Regions from separate parts of the Pseudoalteromonas sp. NGC95 genome, predicted to be linked through region 1. Evidence: predicted binding sites of a transcription regulator. Region 1 holds the regulator's gene; the other holds the start of a gene.
The links. Region 1 encodes sigma-54, which starts transcription at its own class of promoters, with help from an activator protein. Its sites were predicted from a motif close to GTTGGCACGNNNNTNGNNT; they were not measured.

Region 1 (8,252 bases):
CATTTTACTTGTGTTAGGTATCACTGCTCTATTTCGCCCTCTTTCAGTTTCATCAAGTACATTAAAACGTGAAATGCCATTAGTGATGCTCGTATCTTTAGCTACTTGGTATGTGTTCTCAGATAACTACTTTTCATTTAATGAAGGTGTTGCACTTTTGGTTGGCTTTATCGTATTCATCGGTGGGTTAATTATTGTATCTATGCGTGCAAAAAACCAAGATGATCCATTTGTGTCAGAAGCCTGCGACGATGTACCAAACGATGTACCTACGAAAAAAGCGGTATTTTGGTTAGTTGTCGGCATGATACTCCTACCTGTTAGTTCTCATTTTTTAATAGGTTCGGCTGTCGATATTGCTAAATACTTCGGCTTAAGCGACTTAGTCATTGGCTTAACAATTATTGCCATCGGTACTAGTTTGCCTGAACTTGCCGCTTCGGTTGCAGGTGTACTTAAAAATGAAGATGATTTAGCACTAGGTAATATTGTTGGCTCAAACATATTTAATATTCTAGCGGTATTACCACTTGCCGGTATTATTAACCCTTCAGCCATTGACCCATCATTAGTAAGCCGAGACGTATTAATTATGATTGGCGCAACACTTGCTCTTATTATTATGTCATTGAACTTTAGAGGCACCCAACGTATCAATAGAGTAGAAGGCGGCTTATTGCTAATAGCGTTTTTGGGTTACCAAGGGTATATTTTTAGTCAAGTAGGGTAAATGATGGCAACGCTAAATTTTATTGAACAAGGCCTTCGCGTTTTAGATGTTGAACGCCAAGCACTTAGTGATATTGCACAATATGTAGATGAAAATTTTCATAACGCGTGCCAATTAATGTACGACTGCGAAGGCCGTATTATTGTCATTGGTATGGGTAAGTCAGGTCATATTGGCAATAAAATAGCGGCAACCCTTGCAAGCACTGGCAGTCCAGCATTTTTTGTTCACCCTGGTGAAGCAAGTCATGGTGATTTAGGTATGATCACTAAAAATGACGTGGTTATGCTTATTTCTAATTCAGGGGAGACCAGCGAAGTTTTAAATATCATTCCGGTTTTAAAACGACTTGGTGCCAAAATGATATCGATGACTGGCAATACGCAATCAACCATGGCGACCCTTGCTAATGTACATGTGTGTATTAAAGTAGAAAAAGAAGCCTGTTCATTGGGTCTAGCTCCTACATCAAGTACCACTGCAACGCTTGCGATGGGCGATGCCATGGCAGTTGCATTATTAGAAGCTCGCGGGTTTACAGCTGATGACTTCGCGCTATCTCACCCAGGTGGTAGTTTAGGCAAGCGCTTATTACTTACTTTAAAAGATGTTATGCACAGCGGCGCAAATACACCTATTATTAGCGTTTCACAAACAGTTAAAGACGCCCTTATTGAAATGTCTGCTAAAGGGCTAGGTATGACAGCCATTGTTGATGAAAATCAGCAGCTCGTGGGATTATTTACCGATGGCGATTTGCGTCGTATTTTAGAGCAAAGAATTGATATTCATACAACACAAATAGATGTTGTTATGACTAAGTCATGTACTACGGCTACACAAGATATTTTGGCTGCTGAAGCGCTTAATATTATGGAACACAAACGTATAAATGGCTTAATCGTCGTCAATGATAAAAACCAACCTATTGGCGCATTAAACATGCAAGACCTATTAAAAGCAGGAGTGTTATAAATGCAATTTGAAGAACTCTATCAACCGCTGAGCGATGATGCAAAAGCACGCGCTAAAAAAGTAAAGCTACTTATATGCGATATTGATGGTGTATTTTCTGATGGCCGTATTTATCTTGGTAATCAAGGTGAAGAGCTAAAAGCATTTAATACAAAAGATGGTTTTGGCATTAAAGCGCTTATAAACAGTGGCTTTGAAGTGGCTGTAATTACTGGTCGTCATTCACAAATAGTGCAACAACGTATGAGCAGCTTAACCGTACAGCATATTTATCAAGGCCAAGAAAATAAGCTCATTGCCTATCAAGAATTAAAAGACAAACTCAACCTTAGCGATGAACAAATTGCTTATATCGGTGATGATGGTCCTGACATGCCCGTTATGGAATTAGTCGGCTTTGCTGTTGCAGTAAATGATGCCCATCCACTTATTAAACGTTTATCACACTATGTAACGCAAATGCCTGGCGGCTTTGGTGCAGTAAGAGAGCTCACCGACTTACTTATGCTTGAAAATGGTAAAGCATTGACTACACAAGGCACTAGTTCATGAATGCAGCGCGCATAATATTAAGCGTTTTATTCATTAGCTGTATGGTTTGGCTTTGGTACCCTTATTTTACACAAACAAATATTGTACCTCAGACTGAGCCTGAAGTTATTGCCAAGCCTGATTACATAGCCATAGAACTCAAACAAACAGCCTATGACGAACAAGGTAAAATTAGCCACAAAGTCACTGCGGCTAAAATGGAGCTATATCAACAATTAGGTTTTACGTTTTTTGAAAAACCTATTTTTACTTTATATAACGAAAAGCAAACGTGGCAAATAAATGCAGACGAAGCAACATTATATGAAGACAAACAATTAATTTTAGAAGGCAATGTGGTTGCCAAAAACTTAACCGATAACGCCATGATAGACAAAATCAATGCTGATAATATTCAAGTAGATATAAAGCTATTAACAATGCGTTCGGAGCAACCCGTTATCATTACTGGGCCCAATTTAAAAATCACTGGTAAAGGCCTAGAAGCCGACTTAAAAACCGAAGTGATAAAACTAATTAACCATACGCGAACCATATATTATGACCAATAAAATATTAAAATCACTTATTATTCCTACACTTATACTAGCGTTTAATAGTAGTGCTGCAGAGCAAAACACGCAACCGGCTGCAAATCAAATTTCAATAAGCGCCGATAAGCAAGAAGGTCAATTAAAAGCTAATGTCGGGATTTTTGAGAAAAACGTTGAAATTATTCACGGTAACCGCCGTATCACAGCCGACCGCTTAGAAGTACATAAACGCGATGAACTTGGCGATAATAAACAATTATTAATTGCTACAGGTAGCCCTGCGCACTTTGAAGAAAAGCAATCAGATGGCACGACTATGAGCGCCAGTGCTGACGAAGTACGTTATGATGTATCTAAGCGTTTTTTAACGCTTGTTGGTAATGCACAAGTATCGCAAGCGGGACAAAAAATAAATGCTAAAAGCATTACCTACGATATAGAGCAGCAGCTAATCAGTGCCGAAAAAGATGAAAACTCAACTGACCGCGTTCACACAATTTTAGTGCCAATCGAGACTAAAAAAAGTAAAAAAAGCGACAAAGGTCAACCATGAGCACATTAAAAGCAGAGCTATTAGCAAAGAGCTATAAAGGCCGTGAAGTTGTAAAAAACGTCGGCCTTGAAGTCAAAGCTGGCAGTATTGTTGGCTTACTTGGCCCTAACGGCGCAGGTAAAACTACCACGTTTTATATGATAGTAGGACTTGTACCTAGCGACAAAGGTAAAATATCGATAGACGATAACGATATTACTCTTTTACCTATGCATAGTCGTGCTAGATTAGGCATTGGCTACTTACCGCAAGAGTCTTCAATATTCAGAAAGCTGACTGTTTATCAAAACTTAATGGCCATTTTAGAAACGCGCAAAGAGTTAAATAAACAAGCTAGAGAAGACACTCTCGATAAATTATTAGATGAATTTAGCATACAACACATTCGTGATAGCCAAGGTATGGCATTGTCAGGAGGCGAACGTCGTCGTGTTGAAATAGCACGTGCGCTGGCAGCAGATCCTAAATTTATATTACTGGATGAACCATTTGCAGGTGTTGACCCTATTTCGGTATTAGACATAAAGAAAATAATAGAACATCTTAAAAATCGTGGGATTGGTGTATTAATTACCGATCATAACGTAAGAGAAACCCTTGATGTTTGTGAAAAAGCCTACATTGTTTCTCATGGGGAGCTGATTGCATCAGGTACTCCAGAACACGTATTAAATGATAAAACAGTACGCGATGTTTACTTAGGCGAGCAATTTAGGCTGTAACATTTACGCCATGTCTTTAAGCATCTGCTAGTATTAATTATAACAACATAAAAGGATTGTTAGAGATACATGAGGCAATCACTACAGCTGCGCATGGGCCAGCAACTTACAATGACTCCACAGCTGCAACAAGCTATTCGTTTGTTGCAACTCAGTACATTGGATCTCCAGCAAGAAATACAAGAAGCTCTCGACAGCAACCCGCTATTAGAGGTTGAAGAAGCAGACTATTCAGAAGACGCTGCAGGTAAAAACGAGCAAAAAGCAGATACAGATGACATAACTGTTAGCGCATCTGCCGATGATGCTCCAAGCGAATACGAACAAGATAGTGGTGAAGCACTTGCAAAAGACACGCTAAGTGACGACATGGCTATGGATGTTAGTTGGGATGAGTACATGAGTGCCGCCCCAGCAGCATCATCGGGTCCGATGCCTGAAGACGAATCAATATACCAAGGCGCCTCTACTGAAACGCTCCATGAGTATTTAATGTGGCAGTTACAACTAACGCCATTTAGCCCTACAGACGAAGCTATTGCTATTGCTATTGTAGAAGCCGTCGATGATTCAGGTATTTTAACACTAAGCTGCGAAGAGATTTTAGAAAGCTTTAATCAAGAAAACGAAGATGATAACGAAGTCGAACTTGATGAAATTGAAGCTGTATTAAAACGCATCCAACTGTTTGATCCTGTTGGTATTGCTGCACGTAGTTTACAAGAGTGTTTGTGTATTCAGCTTAACCAGTTTGATAAAGAAACACCTTACATTAATGAAACAAAAATGATTTTAACCGAGCATATTGATTTATTAGCTGCTCGTGACTATCGTACATTAATGAAGAAAACTAAGCTCAAAGAAGAAGAGCTTAAAGAAGTAATGACATTAATACATACTCTTAGCCCTAAACCTGCAGATACTATTGTAAGAGAAGAATCTGAGTATGTTATTCCTGATGTGTCAGTTAAAAAAATTAAAGGCCGCTGGGTTGTTGAGTTAAACCCAGATAGCATGCCTAAAATTCGTGTTAATAGCCAATACGCGGCAATGTCTCGCACTGTAAAATCCAGTGGTGACAGCCAGTTTATTCGCTCGCATTTACAAGAAGCTAAATGGTTTATTAAAAGCTTAGAAAGTAGAAACGACACGCTATTAAAAGTAACAAATTGTATTGTTAAGCAACAACAAGGCTTTTTTGAACACGGTCCTGAAGCCATGAAACCAATGGTTTTAAATGATGTTGCTGAAATGGTAGAAATGCACGAATCAACAATTTCGCGCGTAACAACCCAAAAGTATATGCACACACCCCGTGGTATATTTGAGCTTAAATACTTTTTCTCAAGCCATGTAAGCACCGAAAACGGGGGTGAATGTTCATCTACAGCAATCCGTGCGCTTATCCGAAAATTAATCGCAGCAGAAAACTCAGCAAAACCATTGAGTGATAGCAAAATAGCGGATATATTGGCTGAGCAAGGAATTAAAGTAGCGAGACGTACAATCGCAAAATACCGCGAATCTCTGGCTATTCCACCGTCAAATCAGCGTAAAAGTTTGATTTAAGACGCAAAAAAAAGAGGGTAATGCTTATGCAACTAAACTTAACTGGTCGTCACGTAGAATTAACCGATTCACTAAGAGACTATATTAATACCAAATTTGCGAAGCTAGAAAGACACTCTGATCATATTAATAATGTTCATGTCATTCTCGATGTAGAAAAATTAAATCAAAAAGCAGAAGCCACCATACACGTAAGCGGTGCTGAGCTATTTGCCTCTACAGAACATCAAGATATGTATGCCGCCATTGACTCGTTGATCGACAAGCTCGATCGACAAGTAATTAAACACAAAGAGAAGCTTGCTCGACACTAATATGATGAAATTAAGCTCACTTATATGCCAGGACTGCAGCAAAGCTGCGGTCCTTTTTAATAGCAAAAAAAGAATTTTAGAGTTCATTAGCGAACTTGCTCACGACAAACTTCCGTATTTACCGCAACAAGATATTCTTAATGCTTTAATGAGCAGAGAAAAATTGGGTAGTACAGGTATAGGGCGTGGCATTGCCATTCCTCATGGAAGAATGAGCGGTGCAGAAGAGCCTTTGGCTTTAGTGCTCGTTAGCGAAACTCCAATAAATTTTGATGCAATCGATAATCGCCCTGTTGATATTTTCGTCGCACTCATCGTACCAGATGGCGATAACCAGCAGCACTTAAAGACTCTAGCAACCATTGCTGATAAACTAAACAACAAAGATTTTTGTAAACAGTTACGCAGTGCAAAATCAGATGCTGAGCTTTACCAAGTTATTGTCAATCAATCATAGTTTTATAAAGGGTGTTAAATGGAGTTAATTATCATAAGCGGCCGTTCTGGTTCTGGAAAGTCGGTTGCTTTACGCGTTGTAGAAGATTTAGGTTATTATTGCGTAGATAATATTCCAGTTAACTTGCTTCCTTCATTAGTTCGCAGTGTGTCTGATAGCTACGATAAAATTGCTGTTAGCATTGATGTGCGGAACATCCCTAAACAACAAGATGAATTTAACGATATTCTTGAATACTTGCCTGGCTTTGCAAAACCTACGTTATTTTATTTAGATAGCGACGATCAAACATTGATCAAACGTTTTTCTGAAACTCGTAGATTACACCCACTATCAATTGACTCGTTGCCTCTTGATTTAGCCATCAAAAAAGAAAAAGAATTACTTGATGTATTAATCACCCGCGCCGACTTTATGATAGACACGACTGATTTGAGTGTTCATCAACTCGCTGAATCTATTCGTGAAAAGATTTTAGGTAAAAAAGATAAACAACTAATTGTCACGTTTGAATCGTTTGGTTTTAAACACGGCATACCAAAAGAAGCTGATTATGTATTTGATGCACGCTTTTTACCAAATCCACATTGGGAACCTGAATTAAAACCTTTAAATGGGTTAGATCAACCCGTTAAAGATTATTTGGCCAATCACAGCATAGTGCAAAAATTCACATGGCAAATTCAAACATTTGTACAAACATGGTTACCGCACTTAGAGCGAAATAACCGCAGTTATTTAACCATTGCTATTGGGTGTACAGGCGGACAACATCGCTCTGTATATTTAGCGCAAACTATTGGTGAAAGTTTTGCAATGACACATCCCAATGTGAAAATTCGCCATCGCGAACAAGAAAAATAATATAGCTGAATAATCACCTGTTCAGCTTAGGTAGAGTAAGTTATGCATTGTGAAGACACTTTTTTAATAAAAAACAAATTAGGATTGCACGCCAGAGCAGCCACCGTGCTTGCCCAATTGGCAGTGCAGTTTGATGCGACAATTACATTATTTCAAGATGACAAAGAAGCTGCAGGCGATAGCGTACTTGCACTAATGTTACTTGAAAGTAGCCAAGGCAAAGAAGTAAAAGTTGTATGTAAAGGCCCCGATTCTGAGCAAGCTTTACATGCTGTTGGAGAATTAATAGCACAACGTTTTAATGAACAAGAATAAACAGTTATAAAAATAATGCTCGCATTACTAATGCCCCAACTAAAACAGATATATAAAATAAATACGGTTAGTGACGCCAGTTAACTCACCTCTCCCCATAAAGTAATATAAAAATTTATAAAGGACGCCAATGCCTGAAGCTTTTGAACAAGATTACCCACTACAGCAACTAAAACAGGTGACTAAGTCACTCAATAGTGGTCAATTTGTTCAAGTTAGGCGCATGCTCGCAAAAACAGCTCCTTGTGATACCGCATTATTATTAGAATCATCACCGCATAAAATTCGCCGACTCCTTTGGCAGTTGGTTGATCCTGATGTGCAAGGCGATGTTCTTGAAGAACTCTCAGAAGATGTTCGTTTAGGCATTATTGCCCAAATGGAACCTAAGCACATTGCAGCCGCAACAGAAGATATGGGCCACGATGACTTAGGTGAAGTATTACGTAGTCTGCCAGACACCGTCTATAAAGACGTTGTTAGCGCGATGGACATTCAAGACCGTGAACGTGCAACACAAGCACTTTCGTATCAAGAGCGTTCTGCTGGCGCGCTAATGAACACCGATACGGTGACCATTCGCCCTGATGTTACGCTTGATGTTGTACTTAGGTATATTAGGCTACGTGGCGAGTTACCAGAAGGTACCGATGACTTGTACGTTGTTG
Region 2 (8,252 bases), on a different contig from region 1:
CCTCTGCCAATGTAAAAGTTTTAAGTGGTTCGCTTGAAATGTCGAATGTGAACCCTGTTCACGAAATGGTCGACATGATAAGCCACCAGCGCCAATTTGAATTACAAGTGAAATTAATGAAAACAGCTGAAGAAATTGACGAGCGTCAAGATCAGTTATTACGCATAGTTTAACTTTAAAATGAGGACACGATTATGAATCCAGCATTGTGGATCAGTAAAACTGGGCTAGACGCTCAACAAACCGATATATCGGTTATCTCAAATAATTTAGCGAATGCGAGTACCGTAGGTTACAAAAAAAGCCGCGCTATATTTGAAGATTTACTTTATCAAAATATTAATCAACCAGGTGGTCGTTCATCGCAAGATACCGAAATGCCATCGGGCTTAATGTTAGGTGCGGGAGCTAAAGTTGTAGCTAACCAAAAAGAGTTTACGCAAGGCAACATGCTAACCACCGAAAACTCACTAGATTGGATGATTTCTGGTGAAGGTTTTTTTGAAGTACTGCAACCAGATGGCAATATTGCTTACTCGCGCAATGGTCAGTTTACTACCGATGGCGATGGACGCATTGTAACATCGGGCGCAGGTTACGTTATTCAGCCAGAAATGAATGTACCTGATGACGCGCAATCAATTACGGTTTCGCAAGACGGTGAAGTATCTGTGCGTGTTGCAGGCCAAGCCGATAACGTGGTCATTGGTCAGCTTACTATTAGTGATTTTATTAATCCGTCGGGTCTTGAGCCAATCGGTCAAAATCTTTATACCGAAACCGCTGTAAGTGGTGCGCCGGTACAAGGTAATCCTGGTGTTGAAGGGTTAGGTAGCATTATTCAAGGCTCGCTCGAAACATCAAACGTAAATGTAACTGAAGAGCTCGTAAATCTAATCGAAACTCAGCGTATTTACGAAATGAACTCAAAAGTAATTTCGGCCGTTGACGAAATGATGAGTTATATCAATCAACAGCTTTAATAGAGTAGGGGGAATTATGCGTAATATTATTTTATTTGCAGCGGGCACATTATTTTTAAGTGGCTGTATGTCTACGCAAAATAGTGAGGTAGTGCAGGACGACCCTTACTACGCACCTATGTACCCCGAGCCTATTTTAGAGCCGCTGGTAGCTACAGGTTCATTGTTTAATACTCATACATCAAACGACTTATATTCTGATAAAAAAGCGCTACGTACTGGCGATATAATTACGGTTAAACTGCAAGAGTCTACTCAAGCAACAAAGGCCGCTAAAACAGAAACAGACAAAGAAACTGACGCAAGCTTAGACCCAGTGATTGGATTAGGTGGTCTACCAGTAAATATAGGTGGCGATAGCATTCAGTTTGGTATTGGTAGTGATTCGTCGTTTACGGGTGATTCAAAATCAAACCAGTCAAACAGCTTAGTAGGCGATATTTCGGTAAATGTAATGCGTGTTTTACCTAACGGTAATTTAGTTATACGCGGCGAAAAATGGCTAACGCTTAATACCGGCGAAGAGTTTATTCGTCTAGAAGGGCTAGTACGCCCTCAAGACGTAAGCGCCGATAATACGGTTGAATCAAACCGTATTGCTAATGCACGTATTCAATACTCAGGTAAAGGGCAAACGCAAGAAGCGCAAAGTCCTGGTTGGCTTACACGTTTCTTTAGCAGTTCGCTGTTTCCATTTTAGAGGGTAACAACATGAATAGCCTTAAAGCTTTATGTTTAGTTGTGTTATTAGGTTGGCAGTTTACTGCCAGTGCTGAGCGCATAAAAGATGTGTCTATGGTTGAAGGCGTACGCTCTAACCAATTAGTTGGTTATGGCTTAGTGGTTGGTTTACCGGGCACTGGCGAGCAAAACTCATACACACAACAAAGTTTTAGAGGCATGTTGAACAGCTTTGGTATTACGCTACCTTCAACTCAAAGTCCTAAAATTAAAAATGTTGCCGCTGTTGCTGTGCATGCAGAATTACCTGCATTTAGAAAGCCCGGGCAAACAATAGATATTACGGTTTCTTCCATTGGTAGTGCAGGCAGTTTACGTGGTGGCACTTTACTACAAACTTTTTTAAAGGGTGTAGACGGTAACGTGTATGCAATTGCACAAGGTAGCTTAATTGTCGGTGGCTTAGGGGCACAAGGCCTTGATGGTAGTAAGGTTGTAATTAACACCCCTACAGTTGGTCGTATACCAAATGGCGCAACAGTTGAACGCACTGTAGAAAGCCCATTTATGCAAGGCGATTACATTACCTTCAACCTAAACCGCCCAGACTTTACAACGGCAAAACGCCTAGAAAAAACAATTAATGACCTAGTTGGCCCAAATAGCGCACAAGCAATTGATTCTGTTTCTATCCGTGTTATTGCACCACGCGATGCATCCCAGCGTGTATCGTACTTATCGACACTCGAAAACTTAGAATTTAAGCCAGCTGATATGGCCGCTAAAATTATAGTTAACTCGCGTACCGGTACAATTGTCATTGGCAAAAACGTTAAACTTCAGCCTGCGGCTATAACTCATGGTGGCTTAACAGTAACAATTGCAGAGCAACAAAATGTGTCGCAACCAAACCCGCTAGCAAACGGTGACACCGTTGTTACTCAGCAAAGTATTATTGATGTAAACCAAGACGACTCGCGCGCCTTTGTATTTAATCCAGGTGTAAGCCTTGACGATTTAGTTCGCGCAATTAACGAAGTAGGCGCAGCGCCTGGTGACTTAATGGCTATTTTAGAAGCACTAAAAGAAGCCGGCGCAATTAACGGGCAGTTAGTTGTTATATAAATAACTCAAGTCAATAAATAACGTATTACTTAAGCTCTATATTTTTGAAACAAGATATAGGGCTTTTTATTTACAGCAACTTAAGTTTATTATTTTTATCTTCCTCGTTTTATCGGTAGTGGCTCAATTTTTGCATTTTTAACTGCATTATTCATTTTGTGTCAAAAAGCCGATGGAAACTAATCACCTCGATAAACAAAACTTTTTTGATTTAGGCAACTTAGATTCACTTCGTAAAGAAGCCTTAACCAGTGGCGATGCATCAACTGATGCTTCTAAAGCTGCGCTTAAAAAAGCGGCCGCACAATTTGAAGCTATTTTTACGCAAATGCTGCTCAAAGGAATGCGCAAAGCTAACGAAGCATTTGAAGACAAAGACAGCCCATTTAATTCAAGTGGCGTAAAGTTTTTTGAAGAAATGCACGACCAGCAACTTTCAACAGAGCTTTCTTCAAATGGCTCGTTAGGCCTTGCCGATTTAATTGTTCAGCAGTTATCGCCTGAGTCTAAAAACTTTATGCCAGGCTCTGTACTTAGAACAACCAACGATATTTTCAGCGATACACAAGTGGGATCTGCTCTTCCTCATGAGCAAAAAAATAAGCAACCCGATCTTATCGTTAATAACACTAAAGCCGATATTGCTGAGCCTAAAGTCGATACTGCAGAGTCTAAAATCGATAGCCCAACATTTAAAAATGCAGAAGAGTTTGTAAGTTCAGTGTGGGAACACGCTAAAACTGCAGCGCAAAAAATTGGTTTAAACCCAGCGGTAATGGTTGCACAAGCGGCACTTGAAACCGGTTGGGGTAAGCACATTATTAATAGAAGTGACGGTGGTAGCTCAAATAACTTATTTAATATTAAGTCAGATAAAAGCTGGGAAGGCGATAAAGCAAGCAAAGTAACGCTTGAGTTTGAGCAAGGTACACCCGTTAAAAAACAAGCCAGCTTTAGAGCCTACGATTCAATTAAAGATAGCGTGAACGACTTCGTTGATTTTTTAACGCAAAACCCGCGCTACAAAGAAGCATTACAAAATACAGCAAAACCAAATGACTTTTTAGATTCATTACAAAAAGCAGGTTATGCAACCGATCCAAATTATGCCAGCAAAATAAAAAAAGTGCTCAATAGTAGTCAGCTAAAAGACATTGCGGCAAACGTGATCCGCCAAGGAGTAGAGTAACATGTCGTTTAATTTATTAAACATTGCCAGTTCTGGGGTTAGAGCAAGCTCGGAGCTACTGCAAACGACAAGTAAAAATATCGCCAATGTTAATACCGAAGGCTATGTGCGCGAGCGTACAGAGTTTACTACTATGGTTGATAACCAAGTAGGGCGGGGCGAAACATACCGATTATTAAACGAATTTGCTCAGTCACAGCTAAATCGTGATACCTCAAATAAATCGTTTTTCGATCAGTTTATTACTGAGGCTAATCGAGTTGATACTATTTTTTCTGAAGAGTCGAATAATCTATCAACTGGTATTAACTCTTTATTTAATAACGTACAAGAAGCGCTAAATCAGCCGTCGTCTACCGTTGCTCGCTCATTAGTAATGACAGATGCGCAAAGCTTAATTGATCAAATGGATAGGCTTTCTGGCATCGTGCTTGATCAAAAAAGTATAGTGAACGAGCAGCTCGAAATATTTTCAGATGAAGCAAACTCACTCATTCAAAGTATTAGCACGCTAAATCAAAATATTGCAGCCGTTAATGGCACTAATAACGCCGCAGATGCAAGCTCTACCTATAACGAACGCGATAAAGCAATACGCGACTTATCAGAGCTAATAGACATAGAAACGCTTGATGGTCCAAATGGCGAAAAACTCGTTTTTATGGGCACAGGCGAAGCGGTTGTTATGCAAAATGGCGCATTTAACTTATTTTCGATGACGGGGGATCCTGATCCTAATTTTAAAGAATTCACGCTTGATGTTAACGGTGGCAAAGCAGTGCCGCTTGAAGTTGATGTAAGCAAGCTTAAAGGTAAAATTGGCGGTTTACTTGCTTTTAGAGATGACATATTAGTCCCTGCGCAAAACCAAATTGGCCAAATGGGCTTAGCGATAGCTGATGCATTTAACGAACAAAACAAATTGGGTATGGATGCAACAGGCCAGCTAGGTGGTAATATTTTTAATATACCTACCGTTGGCGCTTATGCGTATCAAGCGAATACTGGTGATGCTGGTATGACTGCAACTGTAGAGCCCGGTAAAGGCAGTGAATTACCTGCCAGTGACTTTATTATTACTTATACGAGTGCTGCATCGGTTTCTATTCAACCAGTAGATAATAAAGGCGAGCCGCTAGGTGACCCATCAGTTGCAGATATCCCAGCTGATGGGATCATAAATGCAGACGATATTCGAAATGCAGTCCCTTATCAAGCGGCAACAGCTACAACACCAGAAGTATTAGCAACGGTAAAAGACTCCTTCGGACTACAATTAAATATAGATACAACCAAAACAGGTAACGTGGGAGATCAGTTTCAAATTAAGCTTAATTCTGACTCGGCTTCTAGCATTACGCTTGCAACAGGGCGCGCAGAAGATTTAGCACTAGCATCGCCTATTCGTACTGCTAACAGTATAGATAATATAGGCACCGCTACTATTTCAGTGGGAGAAGTAACAAGCGTGACATCGGGTGGTTTTACCACCGCTCCCGGTTTGACCAATGGCGGTATTACCCTAGTAAAAACAGGCACTGCAAACGAATATCAAATTTCTGATGAAAATAATACGGCAACAACAATTATTATTCCACCGCCAGGTAATAATGTTTTATCTCAAGCAGGAACGCCATACAGCGATTATGGTTTTGATTTTGACATAGAAGGTACACCAGCAACAGGCGACACCTTTACACTTGAGTTTAACGAAGGCGGCTTTGACGATAACCGTAATGGTTTAAAATTAGCTGACTTACAAAATGGCGAATTAGTACGCTTAAACGTAGAAACAACAGCAACGGCCGACAACCATAAAACGTTCAACCAAGCTTATTCAGGGTTAGTGAGTGATATAGGCGTTATAACTGGTCAAGCAATAACAAGCGGTAGTGCGTTTAATGCATTAGCAGAGCAGTCTGAGGCATGGTATGAATCACTATCGGGTGTAAACCTTGATGAAGAGGCCGCAAATTTACTGCGTTTTCAACAATCATACTCAGCATCAGCACAAGTTTTAGCAGCAGCTCAAGAAATTTTTGACACCTTATTAAATGCGGCGAGGTAATTATGCGTTTATCAAATAATTTAATGTACCAAAACAACATAAATAAAATACTCGACAACCAACAAGGTGTTGCCAGCGCTCAAGAGCGAGTAACAACCGGTGAAAAGTATTTAACCACCTCAGAAGCGCCAGCTGCTATTTCGCAAGCTATGCTGTATTCAAATAAAATACAAACTAATGAGCAATACACTAAAAATATTAACCAGCTAAATGGCCGCCTTGAAACTGAAGAAAGCGTATTACAAAGTATAAATAGTAATATTCAACAAGCGCAAGAGCTCACTATTCAGGCGGGTAATGGTGTTTATACTAAAGATGATTTAAAGACGTTTGCATCAGAGCTTAGTGGCATTCAACAAACGTTAGCTAACTTAATGAACACCCGATCAGAAGATGGAAAATTTATATTTTCAGGTTACCAAGACAGCACGCAGCCTTATCAGTTTGATTCTGCAGTGGGTGAATATAGCTATAAAGGCGACCAAGGTCAGCACCAAATTACAATAGCTGAAGGTGTATCAATTAAAGCGAGTGATAACGGCTTTGATACGTTTGAAAAAACAGATGCCAGATTAAATGTACTCGATAATAAAGCAGAAATACCAACAACAACACCTACAAATAATATTACTAAAGGCACTGTTTATGTTGATGGCCAAGCCGAGTTCGATAAGTTCCATCAAGCTCAATACAATGCTGATCCAACGACTCCAGTTTCACCTACAGCAAATACTTTTAGTGTAGTCACAACCGCTGGTGCAACAACAAACGATCCTGATACATACGAAATTTTACAAGATGGCGTGTCGCTTACCCCGCCTCAAACTGGTGAAGTTACAGATGATACAATTGAATTTGCAGGTATGAAAATTCAATTTGAGGGTAGTGCGCCTGGCCAACTCGATTTTAGCCTTGAAAAACCACATAAAGAAAACGTACTCAATACACTGCAATCACTTATTACCGGCCTTAATAATGGCGCACTTGAAGGTGATGACTTTCAGCAAGTACTTGCTGATGGCTTAGTGCAATTACAAAATGCGAGTGAGCAAGTGGTGTTTACCCAATCAAGTTTAGGCGGGCGTATGAACGCGCTTGAAAGAGTAAGCGATTCTAACTTAGCGCTCGACATTCAAAATAAAAGTAATCGTTCTAACTTAGTTGAAGTTGATATGGCAGAAGCTATTAGCGAACTAACCAAACAAGAAACGGCACTGCAAGCATCGCAAGCCACGTTTGGCCGCTTAACTAACCTTTCATTATTCGATTACTTATAAGCAAGTTATAAGCAGATTATAAACAGAAATACTTTGCCGCTTTACCTACTTTAAAGCGGCAATAATTTGCTACAAAGCCGCGGCAAAAAAATGTCACTCTTTTCAAATAACCTCACACCTACTTTTTAACTCAATAAAATCCATTTTTTATAATTAAAAACAAAGAGTTAAAATTGATTTAAAGTTGGCACAGTAAATGCTTTTCTTATTGTAAGAAATTATCGAACAGTGGTTCCTGTTAAATCGTGTTGAACCACACTCTGTTTAAACCTAGGAGATGGTAAAATGGCATTAACAGTAAATACTAATGTGTCGTCACTAAACGCACAACGTAACTTAACTAAATCTGGCGAAGGCTTAGCAACCTCAATGGAGCGCCTAGCTTCTGGTATGCGCATAAATAGTGCTAAAGATGATGCCGCCGGCCTGCAAATTTCTAACCGTTTAACGTCCCAAATAAATGGCCTAGCTGTTGCTCAGCGAAATGCGAATGACGGTATTTCAATGGCTCAAACGGCAGAGGGGGCTTTAAACGAGTCAACTAATATATTACAGCGTATGCGAGAGCTTTCTTTACAATCAGCCAATGGATCTAACTCTTCTGAGGACAGAAACTCGTTACAAAAAGAAGTAGCGGCTTTACAAAAAGAGTTAACACGTATTGCAGATACCACTTCTTTTGGTGGGCAAAAGTTATTAGATGGAACATTCGAAACAAAATCATTCCAAGTTGGTGCCAATGCCAATGAAGTCATTGACGTTACTATTGATGGTTTTAAAGCAACTGATTTAGGAGTTGTAAGCGGGCAGTCAGCAGCCGTACCAGCATTTACTGCAGCTAATATAGGTATTGCAGATGAAACTATTACATTTGGCGTTACAACTGCAGCAGGCTTACAGTCAGTAAGCTTTACTGTTGCTGCTGGAGC

Region 2: flgJ (flagellar assembly peptidoglycan hydrolase FlgJ) is a predicted target of sigma-54. The motif match lies at 2,907-2,925, and genes of this name have one in related genera.

What each region holds. Positions count from the first base shown of each region.
Region 1 is NZ_JADYWR010000001.1:200,887-209,138, forward strand. Features, by position in the region: gene I6E70_RS00940 (calcium/sodium antiporter) at 1-730, shown strand, start outside; gene I6E70_RS00945 (KpsF/GutQ family sugar-phosphate isomerase) at 734-1,705, shown strand; gene kdsC (3-deoxy-manno-octulosonate-8-phosphatase KdsC) at 1,706-2,257, shown strand; gene lptC (LPS export ABC transporter periplasmic protein LptC) at 2,254-2,808, shown strand; gene lptA (lipopolysaccharide transport periplasmic protein LptA) at 2,798-3,343, shown strand; gene lptB (LPS export ABC transporter ATP-binding protein) at 3,340-4,065, shown strand; gene I6E70_RS00970 (RNA polymerase factor sigma-54) at 4,135-5,634, shown strand; gene hpf (ribosome hibernation promoting factor) at 5,661-5,948, shown strand; gene ptsN (PTS IIA-like nitrogen regulatory protein PtsN) at 5,953-6,405, shown strand; gene rapZ (RNase adapter RapZ) at 6,424-7,269, shown strand; gene I6E70_RS00990 (HPr family phosphocarrier protein) at 7,312-7,584, shown strand; gene mgtE (magnesium transporter) at 7,715-8,252, shown strand, end outside.
Region 2 is NZ_JADYWR010000005.1:223,014-231,265, reverse strand. Features, by position in the region: gene I6E70_RS06995 (flagellar basal body rod protein FlgF) at 1-173, shown strand, start outside; gene flgG (flagellar basal-body rod protein FlgG) at 195-983, shown strand; gene flgH (flagellar basal body L-ring protein FlgH) at 1,000-1,683, shown strand; gene I6E70_RS06980 (flagellar basal body P-ring protein FlgI) at 1,695-2,789, shown strand; gene flgJ (flagellar assembly peptidoglycan hydrolase FlgJ) at 2,962-3,978, shown strand; gene flgK (flagellar hook-associated protein FlgK) at 3,980-6,046, shown strand; gene flgL (flagellar hook-associated protein FlgL) at 6,049-7,323, shown strand; gene I6E70_RS06960 (flagellin) at 7,609-8,252, shown strand, end outside.